DNA from 2 places in the Pantoea sp. SGAir0180 genome. Region 2 is predicted to be linked to the other one. Evidence: riboswitches for the same ligand, from Rfam matches in the RefSeq annotation. Region 2 holds a riboswitch; the other holds the start of a gene.
The links. A riboswitch is a leader RNA that binds a small molecule or an ion and turns the genes downstream of it on or off. The one in region 2 is predicted to bind fluoride.

Region 1 (8,366 bases), on a different contig from region 2:
TTTTCATGATGATGCAGGGCAATATCGACCAGGTCATCCCCTGCGTTCGCTTCCATCAGCATCTGTGCACCCGCTATCGGATGCTCGCACATGATGGCAAACTCGTCGTCGCTCAGCTTATCCGGTTTATTCAGGATACTGAGCGGTACGGCCGCTTTGCCAATGTCATGTAACAACCCTCCCATGCCAACGCGCTGAAGTTGATGCGCATCCAGGCCGAGCTTTTTACCCAGGGCGATCATCAAGCCGCAGACCGCCATGGAGTGCAGGTAGGTGTAATTATCGTGATCTTTCAGTTGTGCCACGCGCAGAAGTGCGCTGGGCTCGCGCTCAATCGAACCGGCTATTTTATCCACAATATCAATCATACTGCTCAGATCGAGGCCGCAACCCATTCGCGCTTCGTTAAACAGCGCCAGGACCTTGATTTTGCCTTGTTCAAATAGCTGCTGTGCCTGTTCACGTTCCTGCGTAAAGGGAGCCTGCTGGCAGGGTGCGGTATGGACTGGCTCAGGAGGTGGTGATGAAATCGATTTCTCTTCATCAATCCATAACCGCTGAATACCTTCACGCCGGAACATCGCAACCTGCTGCGGATCGGTGATCAGCATCTGATTACGAATACGTTTGTCTTTAAACCACCAGACCTCAAGTTTGTGGACGAACATGCCCGTTTTCAGTTCGTCGATCGTTATTAGTTTTATCACAATCGCCCTCCAGAGCATCAGTGGGTGATACCGTCATATCGGCAGGCGATGGGTTTTATGCAGGGCATTTTGTGCGAACTGTGGCACAGAACAACGTTTAAACATGTTGCGCGACTTTTGACCTTAACGCCGCGCGCAAAAACGGGCAATGCGCGGTCGTTACGCCACGTTGAGCAGTTTGGCCATCATCACCACATCATGAAGTTTACCTTCACGTAAGGATGCCTGACGACGCACCCCTTCGCGCTCAAAACCCAGCCTTTCATACAGCGCCAGCGCCCGATGATTGTCATGAAACACCTCAAGCTCCATGCGGGTGATGCCCAGCCAGTTACGTGCATAATCCATTGCCGTGCGGATCAACAGCTCGCCAATGCCGCGCCCTGAGAACGCCGGATTGACACCGATGCCGAAGCTGATGCAGTGACGCGTACGCGGATTATGATTTGTAAACAAGGTCAGCTCACCAACCATTTCGCCGTCTACTTCGGCAACAAAATTGATGAAGCCCTCGGCATCCATTTTTGCGAATTTCTTTTCCCAGGTGGCGACGCTGGGAAACGGCAATTGCAGCGTCCAGGGGAAAACCGCCGGATGGCCGTAAAGACGTTGGTAAGCCGCTGCATCATGTGGTTCACGGCCGCGCAGAGTGATATCCATAGAGAATCCTTTTTTTAATCGGACGTACACATGCACTAAGCTGTAATTCTTATCGAACGGAAAGAGTAACTGTATGTTGTATCGTCGTTTCGAACGTTTTATCAATATTTTTCAGGATGCCCCCACCGATATGCCGCCCTCACGGGTCTGGCCTTTTTATTTTTACTACCTGCGCCAGGTGTGGCCGAGCTTCGCAGCACTGCTGGTGGTGGGGCTGGTGGGCGCGCTCATTGAGGTGGCGCTGTTCAGTTATCTGAGCCGCATCATTGATCTGGTTAACCATTCCACCCCGGCTACGCTGTTCCACGATAACTGGCCAACCTTACTCTGGATGGGCTGCGTCGCCCTGATACTGCGGCCGGTGTTTATTGCGCTGCACGATATGCTGGTTCACCAGAGCATTAATCCCGGCATGACCAGCATGATTCGCTGGCAGCACCACAACTACGTTCTGCGTCAGAGCATGAATTTTTTCCAGAACGATTTTGCGGGCCGGATTGCGCAACGCATTTTGCAAACCGGTAACTCGCTCCGCGATTCTGCGGTGCAGTTGGTCGATGCCATCTGGCATGTGCTGATCTACGCCGCGACGGCGCTGGTGCTGTTCGCCGAAGCGGACTGGCGTTTGATGATTCCGCTCATTATCTGGATTGTGCTTTACAGCGCGGCGCTGCGCTATTTTGTGCCGCGCGTAAAGGCCCGTTCCGTGGTGTCCTCAGAAGCGCGCTCGAAACTCATGGGCACGATTGTGGATGGTTACACCAATATAGCTACCATCAAGCTGTTCGCCCATAGCGACCTGGAGCGGCAGTACGCACGTGAGGCGATTCAGGAGCAGACAGACAAAACGCAGCAGGCTAACCGCATGGTAACCAGCATGGATTTGACGCTGTCGACGCTCAACGGCGTTCTGATTGTTGCCACGTCCGGCCTGGCGCTGTGGCTGTGGAGCGCATCGCTGATTAGCGTCGGTGCCATTGCCCTGGCGACCGGCCTGGTTATCCGTCTTGTTAATATGTCCGGTTGGGTGATGTGGGTGGTGAACGGCATTTTTGAAAATATCGGCATGGTGCAGGACGGACTGAACACCATTTCCCAACCGCTTAGCGTGCAGGATGCGCCCCAGGCAAAACAGCTCAGGGTGACGCAGGGGGAGATTCGCTTCGACAACATCCGTTTTAACTATGGTGGCGAGCGGCAGGTGATTAATGGCCTGAACCTGACCATTAAACCGGGAGAAAAGATTGGCCTGATTGGACCTTCCGGTGCCGGAAAATCAACGCTGGTCAATCTGCTGTTGCGTCTTTACGACCTGAACGGCGGGCGCATCCTGATTGACGGTCAGTGTATTGCCGAGGTGACGCAGGAAAGCCTGCGCAGCCAGATTGGCATGATCACCCAGGATACCTCGCTGCTGCACCGCTCTATCCGCGAAAATCTGCTCTATGGCCGGCCCCATGCCAGCGAGGAAGAACTGCAACTGGCTATCCGTCGCGCCCGCGCCGACGAATTTATCCCGCTGCTGTCGGATTCCCAGGGCCGGACAGGGCTGGATGCGCATGTCGGTGAGCGCGGCGTAAAACTGTCTGGCGGGCAGCGTCAGCGTATAGCCATTGCGCGCGTGTTGCTGAAAAACGCGCCGGTTCTGATCATGGATGAAGCCACTTCCGCCCTTGATTCAGAGGTGGAAGCGGCGATTCAGGAAAGCCTGGAGTCGTTGATGCAGGGGAAAACGGTGATTGCCATCGCTCACCGTCTGTCCACGATTGCAAAAATGGACCGGCTGGTGGTGCTGGAACACGGCCAGATTGTCGAAATCGGTAGCCACCAGGAACTGCTGGCACAAAATGGCCTGTATGCCCGGCTCTGGCAACACCAGACCGGCGGGTTTGTCGGGGCGGACTAGTCGCCGCGTCGGTAGGGCAAGGCGTCCCGGGCTTCCTCGGCCCACAGGTGAACGCCCTGCCGCTCCTGCTGCAAAAAATCGTCAACGGCGGCGCGCAGGCCGGGGTGACACAGGTAGTGCCAGGAGTGGGTAATCTGCGGTTCGAAACCACGCACCAGCTTGTGTTCGCCCTGCGCGCCCGCATCGAAGCGTTGCAGGCCTTCGGCGATGGCGAAATCCATCCCCTGATAAAAACAGGTTTCGAAGTGAAGCTGGTTAAATTCCGCCAGGCAGCCCCAGTAGCGGCCATACAGGCTTTCCCCGTCTTTAAGGTAAAAAGCCATCGCTGCGGGCTGCTGCTGCAAACGGGCAATGACGACGCGAATGTTTTCCGGCAGACGCGCGGCCAGTAAGCTAAAAAAGGCACGCGTCAGATAAGGACGCTGACCACGCACCGAGTACGTGTTAGCATAGCAGGTGTACACAAAATCCCATTGATCTTCACGCAGTTGATCGCCGCGATACCAGTCAAATTCAAAGCCGTTCAGGGCGACCTGCTCCCGTTCCTTGCGCAGCTGTTTGCGCTTGCGTGACATCAACGTATCCAGAAAGTCCTGGAAGTCGCGATAGCCGCGATTGTGCCAGTGATACTGGCAGCCCAGCCGCGCCAGCCAGTCGGGTTGTTCCGCCAGCAGCGCGTTAGCGTGAGAGTCGGTGAAATTGATATGCGCGCCACTCAACGTCTGGCGCTCCAGCCAGTCTGGCAGCCTCGACAGCAGACGGATAGCGGCATCGGATTTGCCCAGCACGCGCGCGCCCGTTACCGGGCTGAAGGGAATGGCACCGAGCCATTTCGGATAGTAAGCGATACCGGCTCGCTGACAGGCATCGGCCCAGGCGTGATCGAACACGTATTCACCCTGTGAATGGCTTTTTTGGTAGCCGGGTAGCGCGGCGCAGAGTTCACCCTGCTCACGCCAGACCAGATGGGCTGGCTGCCAGCCCCGTTCCGGCCTGACGCTGCCGCTGTCTTCAAGGCTCAGCAAAAAGGCATGGCGCAAAAAAGGCTGATCATCAGGCAGCAGCGCATCCCATTCAGCGGCGGGAATGTCGGATAACGTGCTCAGGGTAAACAACGACATGCATAACTCCAGACGGCAAGCGGTGACGTTTCAGTCAAGCAGGTTTTACGTTACAGGGAAAGGGAGACGGCACGTAATGTTTGCCTTCCCCTGTACGACAGGCGGCCTTCCCGGCGGTCAGTTTGATTTTGACGTTAACCGGTGTAACTGTTCAAATACCTGTCAGACAACACAACTTTTACAGGAACCGGCATGGCAAAAGCACTGGTGATTTTTCTGCACGGCGTAGGCAGTAACGGCGACGATCTGGCACCTGTCGGCGACTATTGGGCAACCTTGTTACCCGATGTGGTCTTTGCCTCACCGGATGCGCCTTATGCTTTTGAACAGGGCATGGGCTATCAGTGGTTCAGTCTGGCGGGCATTACGCCGGAAAACCGTTCAGGGCGGGTTCGCGAAGCTCGTGAGGCGTTTGACCGCGTTCTGCGTGACCTGATGGCGCAGCATGATATGGCAGAATGCTGGGAGAAGGTCATCCTGGTGGGCTTTTCTCAGGGCTCGATCATGGCGCTAGATCTACTGGCCTCTGGCCGTTATCCCCTGGCGGGCGTGGTGGCATTTTCCGGCCGACTGGCCTTTGACGGCCCACTGACACCACTCGCGCATACGCCAGCCCTGCTGATCCATGGCCGGGCTGATGCGGTGATCCCCGTCAGCGAAAGCGAGTCAGCCGCGGCCCGCCTGAAAGCTGCGGCGGTTCCGGTCGAGGCATTGATTGAGCCACAGACTGGCCACACGATTTCAGCCGAGGGCGCCCTGCACGCCGCCAGCTTCATCGCTCAGTGTCTGCAGGACTGATGGCATCCGGTTTCGCGGCGGCGTTAACCCAACAGGTTAATCAGCGCGAAACCGGCAAAACTCATCAGCAACGAGCCAATGACATGCACCAGCGCGCTGCTCATCGCCCAGAGATATTTTCCGGACTGCAACAGGGTCATTAATTCTGCGGTAAACGTGGAAAACGTGGTGAGCCCGCCACATAAGCCTGTAATGATCAGTAACCGCCAGGCGGGATCGAGCTGGGGATTTTTAATAAACCAGGCCATGGCCCCCCCGATCACAAAGCCGCCAATCAGATTCACCAGCAACGTACCCGGTGGAAGATTGGGGAAAAACGCATTGAAACGCATACCGAACCACCAACGCAGTACACAACCTACGCTGCCGCCCACGATCACAGCGAATAGCGGTTTTAACATCTTATACTCCCGTTAACAGGCATTGTGCAGAAGACGGTGGAGGGTCAGCAAATACCGGCACCTGACGCTCCCGCTCCCACGAAAGGATAAAGGATAGTGTCAGGCGTCATCAGCCGCAGGGGAAACCTGCTGGCGGTTGGGGAAGGTGGAACGCCATCACCTTGCGCAGGCAATCATACGATGCCTTTTTCTGACTGGCAACTCAGACCATGTGAACGCGCGCGCCCGTGATGTGCGGCTGACATGCAGCGTTAAAAACCCGACGCGGGTAGCCTTAAAAGGGGGGAGAATTCAGGTTTCCCCTTTTTCCGTTTTCCGCTTAAATAAATGACGGCTTTTACGCTTGCCGCGCCCGCACAATGATTGTCGCCCCGGGTGAGGCGCTCACGCTTTCTGGAGAATCCTGTGCGCACTGTCATTTTTGATACTGATATCGGCGTGGATGATGCCTTTGCGCTGGCCTATGCCGCGCGGACGCAACATCTGCTGGGCATTACCACGGTATTCGGCAACGTTGCCGTGGGCCAGGCGGTGAAAAATGCGCGGCTCTTTTGCCAGAAAATGGCGATTGACGTGCCGGTGTACCGCGGCTGCGCCCGTCCGCTGGCACGGGAACCGAGCGCACCTGCCAGGCTGCATGGTGAAGACGGTTTAGGGGATGCGTTTGATAATCCGTTTAGCGACGACGCGCCCGGTGCCGTGCAGTTTATTATCGACAGCGTTCGTGCTAATCCCGGCGTCATTACACTGGTGGCAATCGGTCCCCTTACCAATATCGCCAGCGCCATCAATCAGGCACCGGATATTATCCCGCTGGTCAAAGAACTGGTCATCATGGGCGGCGCCTTTGGTACCGATGGCCACAGCGGGAATGTGACACCGTTCAGTGAATTTAATATCTGGAAAGATCCTCATGCTGCGGATCAGGTCCTGTCCTCGGCCTTGCCGGTTATGCTGATCCCGCTGGATGTTACCCATAAAGTGTTGATCAATAGCGATGAGGTGGATCAACTGCAACAGCCGATCCTGCGGGCGATCTGCCGCCCTTATCTGGCGTACAGTCTTGAGAAGGAAGGATTTGCGGGAATGGCGTTGCATGACACGCTGACGATATCCTGGCTGTGTTTGCCCGAGGCATTTACGCTGGTGGAAAGCCCACTGCGGGTGATTACCGAAGGCATCGCCTGTGGTCAGACGGTGCGCCAGATCAGCACGCTGGCTTCCCGTCACAACCCTTTTCGCGATTTGCCCCGACAACGCATCGCATTGGGCGTGGATGCCGACGCCGTGCGTCGCCACTTTTTCCAGTCGCTCTCCGGAACGGCGTAGCGCGTGCGGAGACAGCGCACCCCGTTGTCTCCGGCTTCAGCGATCAAAATCGATAACGCCCTTAATTAACGCTCGATTGTTGATGACCTGCGCCTCAAAGTGTTCTGCCAGCGTCGAAAACGCGAAACGCCGGTTGAGCATCATATCGGCACGTAACGTCCCGGCCGCCATGAGTTCACGCACCCGATCAAAATCCTCACGGGTGGCGTTACGGCTACCCATGATCGTGCTCTCCTTCTTGTGAAACTCACTGTCAGGAATCACCAAATCCCCTTTATGCAGACCGACATACACGACTGTTCCGCCATGGCGAATCAGGCTCACGGCCGCGTTCATCGCCGCAGGATTGCCTGTGGCATCAAGCACCTTCAACGGCAGCCTGCCATCAAATTCGTTTCGCAGTGAGGTTATAAACGCCGCATCAGCCGGATTGAGTGCACAGAGGCCCAACTGCTGGCTGACGTGCTGACGGCGGTAATCACTGGTATCCGCGACCACCACCTGCGCGCCGTTAGCAGCGGCAATGGCGGCAGCCCCCAGGCCGATCGGCCCCGCTCCCACGACCAGCACCTGCTCGCCCTGCGCCACCGCCGCTCGACGCACCGCGTGGGCGCTGATGGCAAAAGGCTCAATGAGCGCTGCGGCTTCTGGCGCAAGATCGTCCACCACCAGCAGGTTAGCTGCCGGTACGCAAAGGTAGTCGCTAAAGCCGCCATCCTGATGGACACCCATCACCGAAATGTTTTCGCAGCAGTTGGTTTTACCGCTGCGGCAGGCATCGCATTCAAAACAGGAGAGATAGGGAATCAGTGCCACCCGCTGTCCTGCGGCTAAATCGTGAACGGCAGCGCCTGTCTCCACCACCTCCGCACAGAGTTCATGGCCGAGGACACGCGGATAGCTAAAAAAGGGTTGGTTTCCTGCCCAGGCATGAATGTCGGTGCCGCAAATGCCTGCGCTGACGATTTTAAGCAGCGCTTCAGTCGCGGCAGGCCGGGGTTGAGGGCGTGTAGCCCAGACCAGCGAACGCGGTTCTGCGATGACTAAGGCTTTCATAGTGGTCATGGCCACTCTCCGGTTATCAAAAGCGCAGTTATGGCGAATCTGGCTGCGGCACCGTATTCCCCTCTTCTCACTTTGTGAACCAGAACGGCTTTTTTGGGCCTTCAATGGTTTTTAATGCATAAAAAACCGGAGCCCCCGCATGAGCCGCAGCCAAAATTTACGCCATAACGTCATCAACCATATGCTGGAAAGCATCGCCCAGGGCCACGTTCAGTCGCCGCTGCCACCGCAGGCCGCCCTGGCCGAAATGTTCACGGTCAGCCGCACGACCGTGCGTCATGTGCTGAGTTATCTGCATGAGCGAGGCGTACTGGAAAAAGTCAAAGACAGCTGGGTTATTGTGCGCGCGCCGGAGGCGCAGGACAGCCTGAACGCGGTG
Region 2 (8,366 bases):
GTGCAGCGGTCGCTGCACTGAGGTCTCCCCTGGATAGAGGCCGTACGGTCCGGGTTAACCACACAGCGTCATGATATAAAATCCGGCCGCCGTCATGGCCAGCGAACCCAGCACGTGTATCAGCACCGAGGCGGCTGCCCAGGCATAGCTGCCTGACTGCAGCAGGGCAAAAACCTCAGCTGAGAATGTGGAGAAGGTCGTCATTCCGCCACACAGCCCGGTGGTAATGAGCAGCCGCCAGGCCGGATCGAGGCCGGGATGGCGCAGAAAATACGCCAGCGCCGCCCCGATGATAAATCCACCCAGCAGGTTGACCAGCAGCGTCCCCGGCGGCAGGTCCGGAAAAAACGCGTTCAGGCGCGCGCCCAGCTGCCAGCGGATAACACACCCTAAAGCACCGCCGGTGATGACGGCAAAAAGCTGATTCACGTTCACTCCTTTTTTTTAATATTCAGAACATAACGGCACACGACCTGTGCGGCCGTATCCATTTCATATACAACCGGCACGCCGGTCGGTATGTGCAGCTGTGCCACGCTGTCGTGGGGCATGCCGTTCAGAAAGATGGTCAGGGCGCGCAGCGTGTTGCCGTGCGCCACAATCAGAACGGTACTTCCGCAGCGCAGCTGTGGCACCACAACGTGGTGCCAGTATGGCATGACGCGACGCAGGGTCATTTCCAGGCTTTCCGTTGCAGGCAGGTCGGCCAGCGCAACGCGGCGATAGCGCAGATCCCGACGCAGCTGCGCCGGAGCCTCCGCGTCTGCGGCGGAATGCCGCTGAAGCTTTTGCGCCATAGCCGGACGGTCTCTTCCCCCATCATCCGGGCAGCGTCGTCCTTGTTCAGCCCCTGCAGCGCACCGTAGTGGCGCTCGTTCAGTCGCCAGCTCTTTTCCACGGGCGTCCAGCTTCGGTCAAGACGGTCCAGCACCCGCCAGACCGTGTGAACGCAGCGTGTCATCACCGAGGTGAAGACACGGTCGGGCATAAGGCCCGCTGCCCGCAGCGCGTCACCGGCCGGTCGGCCTCCTGCCGCCCCCTGACCGTCAGCGGCACGTCCGTCCAGCCGGTAAAACGGTTTTCCCGGTTCCACTGGCTTTCGCCGTGCCGCAGGAGGATCAGCGTTGCAGGGGCCACAGGCATTCCTTCTTTGCCGGACGGGGACCGTCCGGCGGATGTGTTACGTGCGGCGCACAAACGCATGAAGCCCCGCGTAGTGCGCGTCCTCACCCAGCGCCTGCTCAATGCGCATCAGCTGGTTGTACTTTTCCACGCGTTCGCCGCGGCACGGCGCGCCGGTTTTCAGGTGTCCCGCGCGCAGGGCCACCGTCAGATCGGCAAGGAACGTGTCCGTGGTTTCCCGCTGCGGTGAGACATGAACGCACCCCAGCCGTGCCGCTGGCAGAGAGCCACGGCGTCCAGCGTTTCGCTGAGCGAGCCTATCTGATTGAGCTTGATCAGCGCGGCGCTGGCGAGGTTTTCGTCAATGCCGCGCTGGATGTACTTCACGTTGGTTACAAACAGGTCGTCACCAACCAGCTCGGCCCTGCCCGCAAGCTGCTGGTGCAGATGCTTCCAGCCGCCCAGTCGTCCTCGGCCAGGCCGTCTTCCAGCAGGATGACCGGAAACTGGTCCATCAGCTCGCCGTAGTATGCCGTCATTTCCGCCGCGCTCAGCGCGCTGCCCTCGGTGCGCAGATGATACTGACCGTCAGCGAAAAACTCACTTGAGGCAGGGTCCATGCAGATGCTGATGTCCTCTCCGGCCTGTATCCCGCCTTCTCAATCGCCTGTACGATAAACGCCAGCGGGTCACGGTTCGACGACACGGCGGGCGCAAAACCGCCTTCGTCGCCCACTGCCGCTGAGAGTTTTTTTGTCCAGCAGGATCTGGCGCAGCGCCTGGTAGACCTCGCTGCCCTGACGCACGGCCTCGCGCAGCGTGGGTGCCCCGTGTGGCGCTATCATGAACTCCTGGAAGTCCGCGCCCTGACCGCGGGCGTGCACGCCGCCGTTGATGATGTTCATGCACGGCACGGGCAGCAGATTCGCCTGCAGGCCCCCCAGGTAGCGCCACAGCGGCTCGTGCGAGGCCTGTGCCGCCAGCCGGGCCACCGCCAGCGATACGCCCAGAATGGCATTGGCACCCAGGCGACTCTTGTTCTCCGTGCCGTCCAGCATCAGCATGATGTTGTCCAGCTGCCGCTGCTCGCGCACGTCCAGGCCGCGCACGGCTTCGCAGATTTCCGTATTAACCGCCCTGACGGCATCCAGCACGCCTTTGCCGCCAAAACGTTGTGCGTCACCGTCGCGGCGCTCTGCGGCCTCGCGCGACCCGGTGCTGGCCCCGGAAGGCACCGAGGCGCGTGCCATCATCCCGTCCGGGTCCGGGCCTCAACTTCAACGGTGGGGTTGCCGCGAGAGTCAAGAATTTCCCGGGCGGTCACGTTATCCAGTGTAAAGTGCATAGCGTTTCTCCCGGTTTAGTCATTCAGGTGAGTAATAAGCACATCCACCGTGAGGTGGTTGATGTATTCCGCCGAGCGGGACGTCAGCATTCCATAAAGCGGTTGCGGTGCCCGGCAAGCACGAGGTCACGCCCAGCTCATTGATGCACTTCTCCACGTCCTCAAAGCGGCGCATGGTCACCAGCTCCCGCGTGTCTACCGCCTCAGGCACGGAGGCCGCCAGCTCGCTCATAAACGCTTTGGCTTTCAGCACCTCTTCCGACACGACGTCGTCCATCAGGCTGTCGGACACGTAGTTCATTTCCCGGTAGTCGTCGCTGATGTGGGCCAGGGTGATTTTCATGCCGAGCGGCTGCGCCAGCGCGACCGCCCGTTTCAGCAGGAGGGTGCCGTCGTCTTTGTCGTTCACAAGTATCAGTGCGTGGGTGTAGCAGGTCATAATGAACTCCCGTTCTGGTTAAGGCGGGACTCAAGCCACGGCAGAAGCTGTTTTTTGCGGCTGAGCATGCCCGGTACGGAGCAGGAGGCCGCGTTAACGCTCTCCCGCCCGGCGAAGTAAAGCGTTGAAAACCCGGCGCGAATGTCGGTCAACATCAGCACCGTCAGCCCGGCACCCGACTGGTCCGCCAGATACGCCAGGGCAGCGAGCAGGTCGTCCATCACGGGGGCAACCTGTGTCGGTGAGCTGACCTCAATCTGGGCAATGCGCACGTCGGTGCCGGCAATGACGAAGGCCTTGAGGTCCCTGCCCAGCAGCTGCTGGGCGCTGAGGCCGCTGACGTCCGTTTTGGCGGTGAGGAGGTCACGGGCGAAGGCTCTGCGGTTTACGCCGGACAGCACGCCCAGTTCGGTCGCCGAACGGATATCGTCTTCGGTGGTGGTCGGCGAGCGAAGATTCACGGTGTCACTCAGGAGTGCACCCAGCAGAAGCACGGCGAGCGTCGGGGGCAGCGTGCGGCGCGCTTCAGCGTCCATCAGCAGCCAGAGCAGCGTGGCGCTGCTGCCAACCGGCGGATATGCACCTCCGGCGGCAGTTGCGTTATCAGCCCGCCCAGCCGGTGGTGGTCAGTGATGCCCACGACGTTGCTCCGGAGCAGGTCGTCAGGCCCCTGCGCCGGCTCGGTGAAATCGACCAGCCACACCCGTTCATCCTGCAGCGAATAGCGAGCAGCGCGGCAGCGTAAGACCGGCGGTGTCAAAGATAAAGCGGGTTTCCCGGTTAGCCTCGCCGAGACGCCATGCGCGGGCGTCCATGCCGCGCCCGGTCAGCCAGTGAGCGGTGACGACCGCCGTGCAGATGGCGTCGCTGTCAGGATTGATGTGGCCAAAAACGTGTATCAAGGGTCTCTCCCCGTAAAGGAAGTACGCAGGCCGGGAGGAAAGTAAGGACGGCCTGACGCACCTCCTGAAAATCAAGAGTCACATCAGGCGTCATCAGCTCCGGAACGGAGCGGTTGGAAAGGTGGAACGCCATCACCCTGTACTCTGAGTATAGAGCCAGACGGAAAGCCTGTCAGTATTATTCTGCTGGCACCCTCAGCCCGCCAGCGCAGCGCGTGCTTCGCGGAGCACCCGGCGGATGTTTTCCGGCACCGCCGGCTTGTGCAAAGTGAAAGCGGACTGGGGTGAGCATCTTCAGCACCGTGACGCCGGGGCACTGATGACTGACCGTCCGCGGGCCTGAGCCGCTACGGCACCGGCCAGCACCACACGCGCAGCGCGGGCAGATACGCCAGCACGTCCTCAAGCCAGGCGCAGCCGCTGCGGATGTCCGCCGCTGAGGGCCGTTTCTGCGGCCCGTCGCTGACCCAGGGCACCGTATTCCACAGCACGCTGTCCCGGCGCGCAATACCGGCTTCCGCCAGAAACCGCCCAGGTTCTGCTGGGCCGGCCCCGGGTTATCCCGCGACACAAACCGGGTGACGGGCTGCTGCGCGCCGGCGACTGCAGCAGGACGAGCAGTCCGGCCCCGGTCCCGCCGTCGGCCGGATCAAACCACGGCAGCTCCACGCCGTGCTGACGCAGCCCGCTGACCCAGCGATTCAGCGCGGCCACGTGCGGCGCGGTGACTGCCGCGAGGCGTTCCTCGCGTAAAAACGGGTCCAGCAGCGACGTGCAGGTTTCACTCACGGCTTCCGGTCCAGGCCTGCCAGACAGGGGGAAACAAACAGTTTCCCGCTCCATGCCCCGCGCACCGTCTTCACCGCGACCAGCAGCCACATGGCGGCCAGCATGACGACAAGAAGCGCACCGAAGCCTTTAAAGAACGCCAGGTCAACGAGGGTGGACAGCTTCAGCGTGGCGACCGTGTACACGCCCAGCGGGAAGGTAAAGCCCCACCATCCCAGATTGAACGGAATGCCTTCACGGAAGTATCGCACGGTTATCAGCGTGGCCAGCAGCATCCACCACAGGCCGCAGCCCCAGAAGAGAATGCCGGCAACGAACCCCACGCCCTGCGCGATATGACCGATTTCCGGCATGCCCGCCGCGGCAAACACCCGGGCGCATCTCGCCGATGACCAGCATCCCCAGCGAGCCGGTACCAATCGGCCCCAGTGCCAGCCAGCTTGAGGCCGCCATGCTTTCGTGTGGTAGCTTGTGCAGCGCCATACGCAGCAGCAGGATGGCGAGGATGCTCAGCGCCACCGGCACGAGTACGCCCACAGCACGTAGCTGGTAATAATGATGCCGAGCTGCGCGTGGGGGTCGGCAATGTGCGGTGCCAGCAGGCCGCCACTGACTGCCGCAACCTCGGCGGCCACGACCGGCAGTAACCAGACGGCGGTCATCTGGTCAATGCTGTGCTGCTGCCGGGTAAACATCATGTAGGGAATACACACGCCACACAGCAGCGACATCGCCACGTCCAGCCACCACAGGCGTGCGCTACGGGAATGACGTCAGCCCCCACCGGGGGAGGCCAAACGCCAGCAGCCCGTTGATGATGGTGGCCATGCCCATCGGGATGGTGCCGAAGAACATGGACACCGTTGAATGGCCAAAGATGCGCTTTGCCTCACCGAAGTACATCACCCAGCGGGCCAGATACATCACGGCAAAGACGCTGAACAGGAAGATGTTAAACATCCAGAGTCCCTCGGCGACGAGGCGTAATCCCGGAACCGGCCAGGGGAACTGCGCCAGAGACAGAGACAGGATACCGGTCCCATGGTCGCGGCGAACCAGTTAGGCGTGAACTGACGTATAGCCTCTTTCGGGCTGCTCAGCGCGCTCAGCGGGCGCGCTCCGTTATGCAGGGTAAATATTTTATCGTTCATGCCGTAATCTCCTGAGTAGACAGAAAGAGTATAGGCACGTCGGGTTAAATCTTTAAAACAGGTTATTCAGTTAAAATAAACCAGTAAAAGTGGTTAGACTCCCCCCATTCCGGGAAGGACCGTCACACCGCCGGAGTGAAGGAAGGACTGAATCAGGCCTGCGGCGGGCTTTTAATCGTGGCCGTGACGCGGTTCTGTTTCAGGTCAACGACCGCAATGCTGAGGTCTCTATTCAGCACCCACGCGCGGGCACCGTCTTTGCTGAAGACGATAGCCTGACGGGGCGCATCCAGTCCGGTAACGGTGGAGACCACCTTACCGGCGGCGGTATCAATAACGGAGAGGCTGTTGTCGCCCAGGTTGCCGCTGTAAACATAGCGGTTATCCGGCGTCAGGGCGGCACCGTAAGGGTCCTGCCCCACGGGAATGGTTGCCGTAATAACGCGCTTCTGCGTGTCGACCACGGCGATGGTGTTGCTGCCGCTGTTAGCCGCGTAAAGCGTGCGGCCGTTGGCGCTGACAGAAATGGCGCGCAGCTTGCTGAAGCCGGTTATCTCACCCCGGATGTCGCCCGTTGCGGCGTCAACCAGGGTAATTTTATCGCCCTTAAAGTTAGTGACGTAGACAGTTTTGCCGTCCGGGCTGATTTTTATGCCCTGACGGGGCTGGGCAAAACCCGTCACGACCGCAACGGGCCGGTTGTGTGTCAGGTCATACACCGAGAGCGTGCTGGCGGCCTCGTTATTCACATACAGGCGCTGACCGTCACGGCTGATAGCTGTGCCGAATGCCCCGGGCCCCAGCGGCAGCGTGGTCTCCACGTCAAGCGTCCCGGTGCTGATTTTTCTGACCACGCCGAGGCTGCTGTCTGAAAGATATACGGCCTTCCCGTCGGGGGAGAAAAGCGCATTGCGGGGCGTGACGTATCCCTTCAGCACCTTTCTGACTTTCCCGGCAGCCAGGTCGTAGACCACCACGTCAGAGCGCTCACTGTAGGACGCCACCGCCGTTTTCTCATCGGGACTTACAGCAAGGGAATTGTTGTGGATATCGCCGTCAAACGTCCAGCGTTCCTCTGCGGCACCGGCGAGGGTGCTGATAAGAAGAAGCGCCACCGCGGTCAGTCCCGGGATCCTGTATTTTTTTATCATCATTTTTCCTGCATTGGGTGGGTAAGGGATAAGACTCATTGCCCGATTGAGGGCTTCAGAGTAAGCGTGGCAGATTAAATCCTGGTGGGGAAATCGATTTTCCGACTATGTCTTACCACCCTCAACCTTCCTCCCTGTCAGTAAGCATACTGAAGTAGTTCAGGGCTGAATAATTCCTGTTGAGGGGATCATCTTCAGAGGAACAGCAGCTGAATTTTTTGCTTAAATTGTATTCCATATAAATCATTCGCTGTCGCAGCGAATCATGGCATCGCTTGAGGAAATGACGCCCAGAGTCGAGCAGTATTCCATTGATGAAATGTTCCTCGATCTGACCGGCATTGATGGCTGCGAAGACTTTGAGCACTTTGGCCACCGGCTGCGTGCCCACGTTCTGGCCAGAACAGGACTGACGATTGGCGCAGGCATCGGCCCGACCAAAACGCTGGCCAAATCAGCGCAGTGGCCTCGAAAGAGTGGCCACAGTTCAGAGGCGTACTGGCGCTGACACCCGGAAACCCGAAGCGGACCGAGGCGCTGCTCATGCGCCAGCCGGTCGAGGAAATCTGGGGGGTAGGCCGGCGCATCGGCAAAAAGCTGAACCTGCTCGGCATCACTAATGCGCTCGAGCTGGCGCGCACGCACCCGCCTTCATCCGGAAGAACTTTTCGGTGGTGCTGGAAAGGACGGTGCGGGAGCTGAACGGCGAGGCGTGCATTCCCCTGGAGGAGATGCCGCCGGCAAAGCAGCAGATTGTCTGCAGCCGCAGTTTCGGCTCACGCATTACACAAAAGTGGCCATGCAGCAGGCACTCTGCAGTACGCCACGCGCGCCGCTGAGAAGCTGCGGGCGAACGTCAGTACTGCGGCATATCAGCGTGTTTGTCCGGACCTCGCCGCATGCGGTCGGCGAGACGTTTTACGGCAACACGGCCGGGGAAAAACTCACCCTGCCCACTCAGGACACGCGCGATATTATCGGCGTGGCCATGCGCGCGCTGGACCGCATCTGGCTGGATGGCCACCGGTACATGAAGGCCGGCGTCATGCTCGATGACTTCACGCCCCACGGCGTCAGCCAGCTGAATCTGTTTGACGACAACCGGCCGCGGGCGAACAGCGCGCAGCTGATGCAGGTGCTGGACGGCATCAACCAGTCAGGTCTGGGGCGGGTATGGTTTGCGGGTCAGGGAATTGATACTGAGTGGAAGATGAAGCGGGACATGCTGTCACCGGCGTGGACCACGCGCTGGAGCGATATACCGGTCGCTAAAGTTATTTGATGAATACTGCAACTGCGGGTATCAGAAACACCGGGTTCAGTACAGATAATACTCCTCCCGCTATTGCCAGCGTCAGGAAAACAAACCGCAGTTTTCATCGCTCGGGGAAAGCGATAAACAGGTCAGCGCGCCTGCAACCGCGATGGTCAGGATTATAGGAAAGGCATTCATCATCGTCAGAAATG

Region 1: linked by a shared signal. The riboswitch ahead of crcB (fluoride efflux transporter CrcB) and the one ahead of C1N58_RS22440 (DHHA2 domain-containing protein) in region 2 are both predicted to bind fluoride.

The regions. Positions count from the first base shown of each region.
Region 1 covers NZ_CP028071.1:3,961,310-3,969,675, reverse strand. The annotation lists gene C1N58_RS18580 (HD-GYP domain-containing protein) at 1-707, opposite strand, end outside; gene C1N58_RS18575 (GNAT family N-acetyltransferase) at 867-1,367, opposite strand; gene C1N58_RS18570 (ABC transporter ATP-binding protein) at 1,441-3,273, shown strand; gene C1N58_RS18565 (GNAT family N-acetyltransferase) at 3,270-4,394, opposite strand; gene C1N58_RS18560 (alpha/beta hydrolase) at 4,587-5,192, shown strand; gene crcB (fluoride efflux transporter CrcB) at 5,216-5,593, opposite strand; fluoride riboswitch at 5,687-5,763, opposite strand; gene C1N58_RS18550 (nucleoside hydrolase) at 5,999-6,922, shown strand; gene C1N58_RS18545 (zinc-binding alcohol dehydrogenase family protein) at 6,959-7,987, opposite strand; gene C1N58_RS18540 (GntR family transcriptional regulator) at 8,127-8,366, shown strand, end outside.
Region 2 covers NZ_CP028073.1:79,017-87,382, forward strand. The annotation lists gene crcB (fluoride efflux transporter CrcB) at 55-429, opposite strand; partial or broken gene C1N58_RS22420 (2,3-diphosphoglycerate-dependent phosphoglycerate mutase) at 432-1,137, opposite strand; partial or broken gene C1N58_RS22425 (hypothetical protein) at 1,181-1,742, opposite strand; partial or broken gene C1N58_RS22430 (hypothetical protein) at 1,673-2,375, opposite strand; partial or broken gene C1N58_RS22435 (universal stress protein) at 2,483-2,906, opposite strand; partial or broken gene C1N58_RS22440 (DHHA2 domain-containing protein) at 2,903-3,808, opposite strand; fluoride riboswitch at 3,886-3,954, opposite strand; gene C1N58_RS22445 (hypothetical protein) at 4,211-4,687, opposite strand; partial or broken gene C1N58_RS22450 (TDT family transporter) at 4,594-5,748, opposite strand; gene C1N58_RS22455 (YncE family protein) at 5,901-6,899, opposite strand; partial or broken gene umuC (translesion error-prone DNA polymerase V subunit UmuC) at 7,144-8,181, shown strand.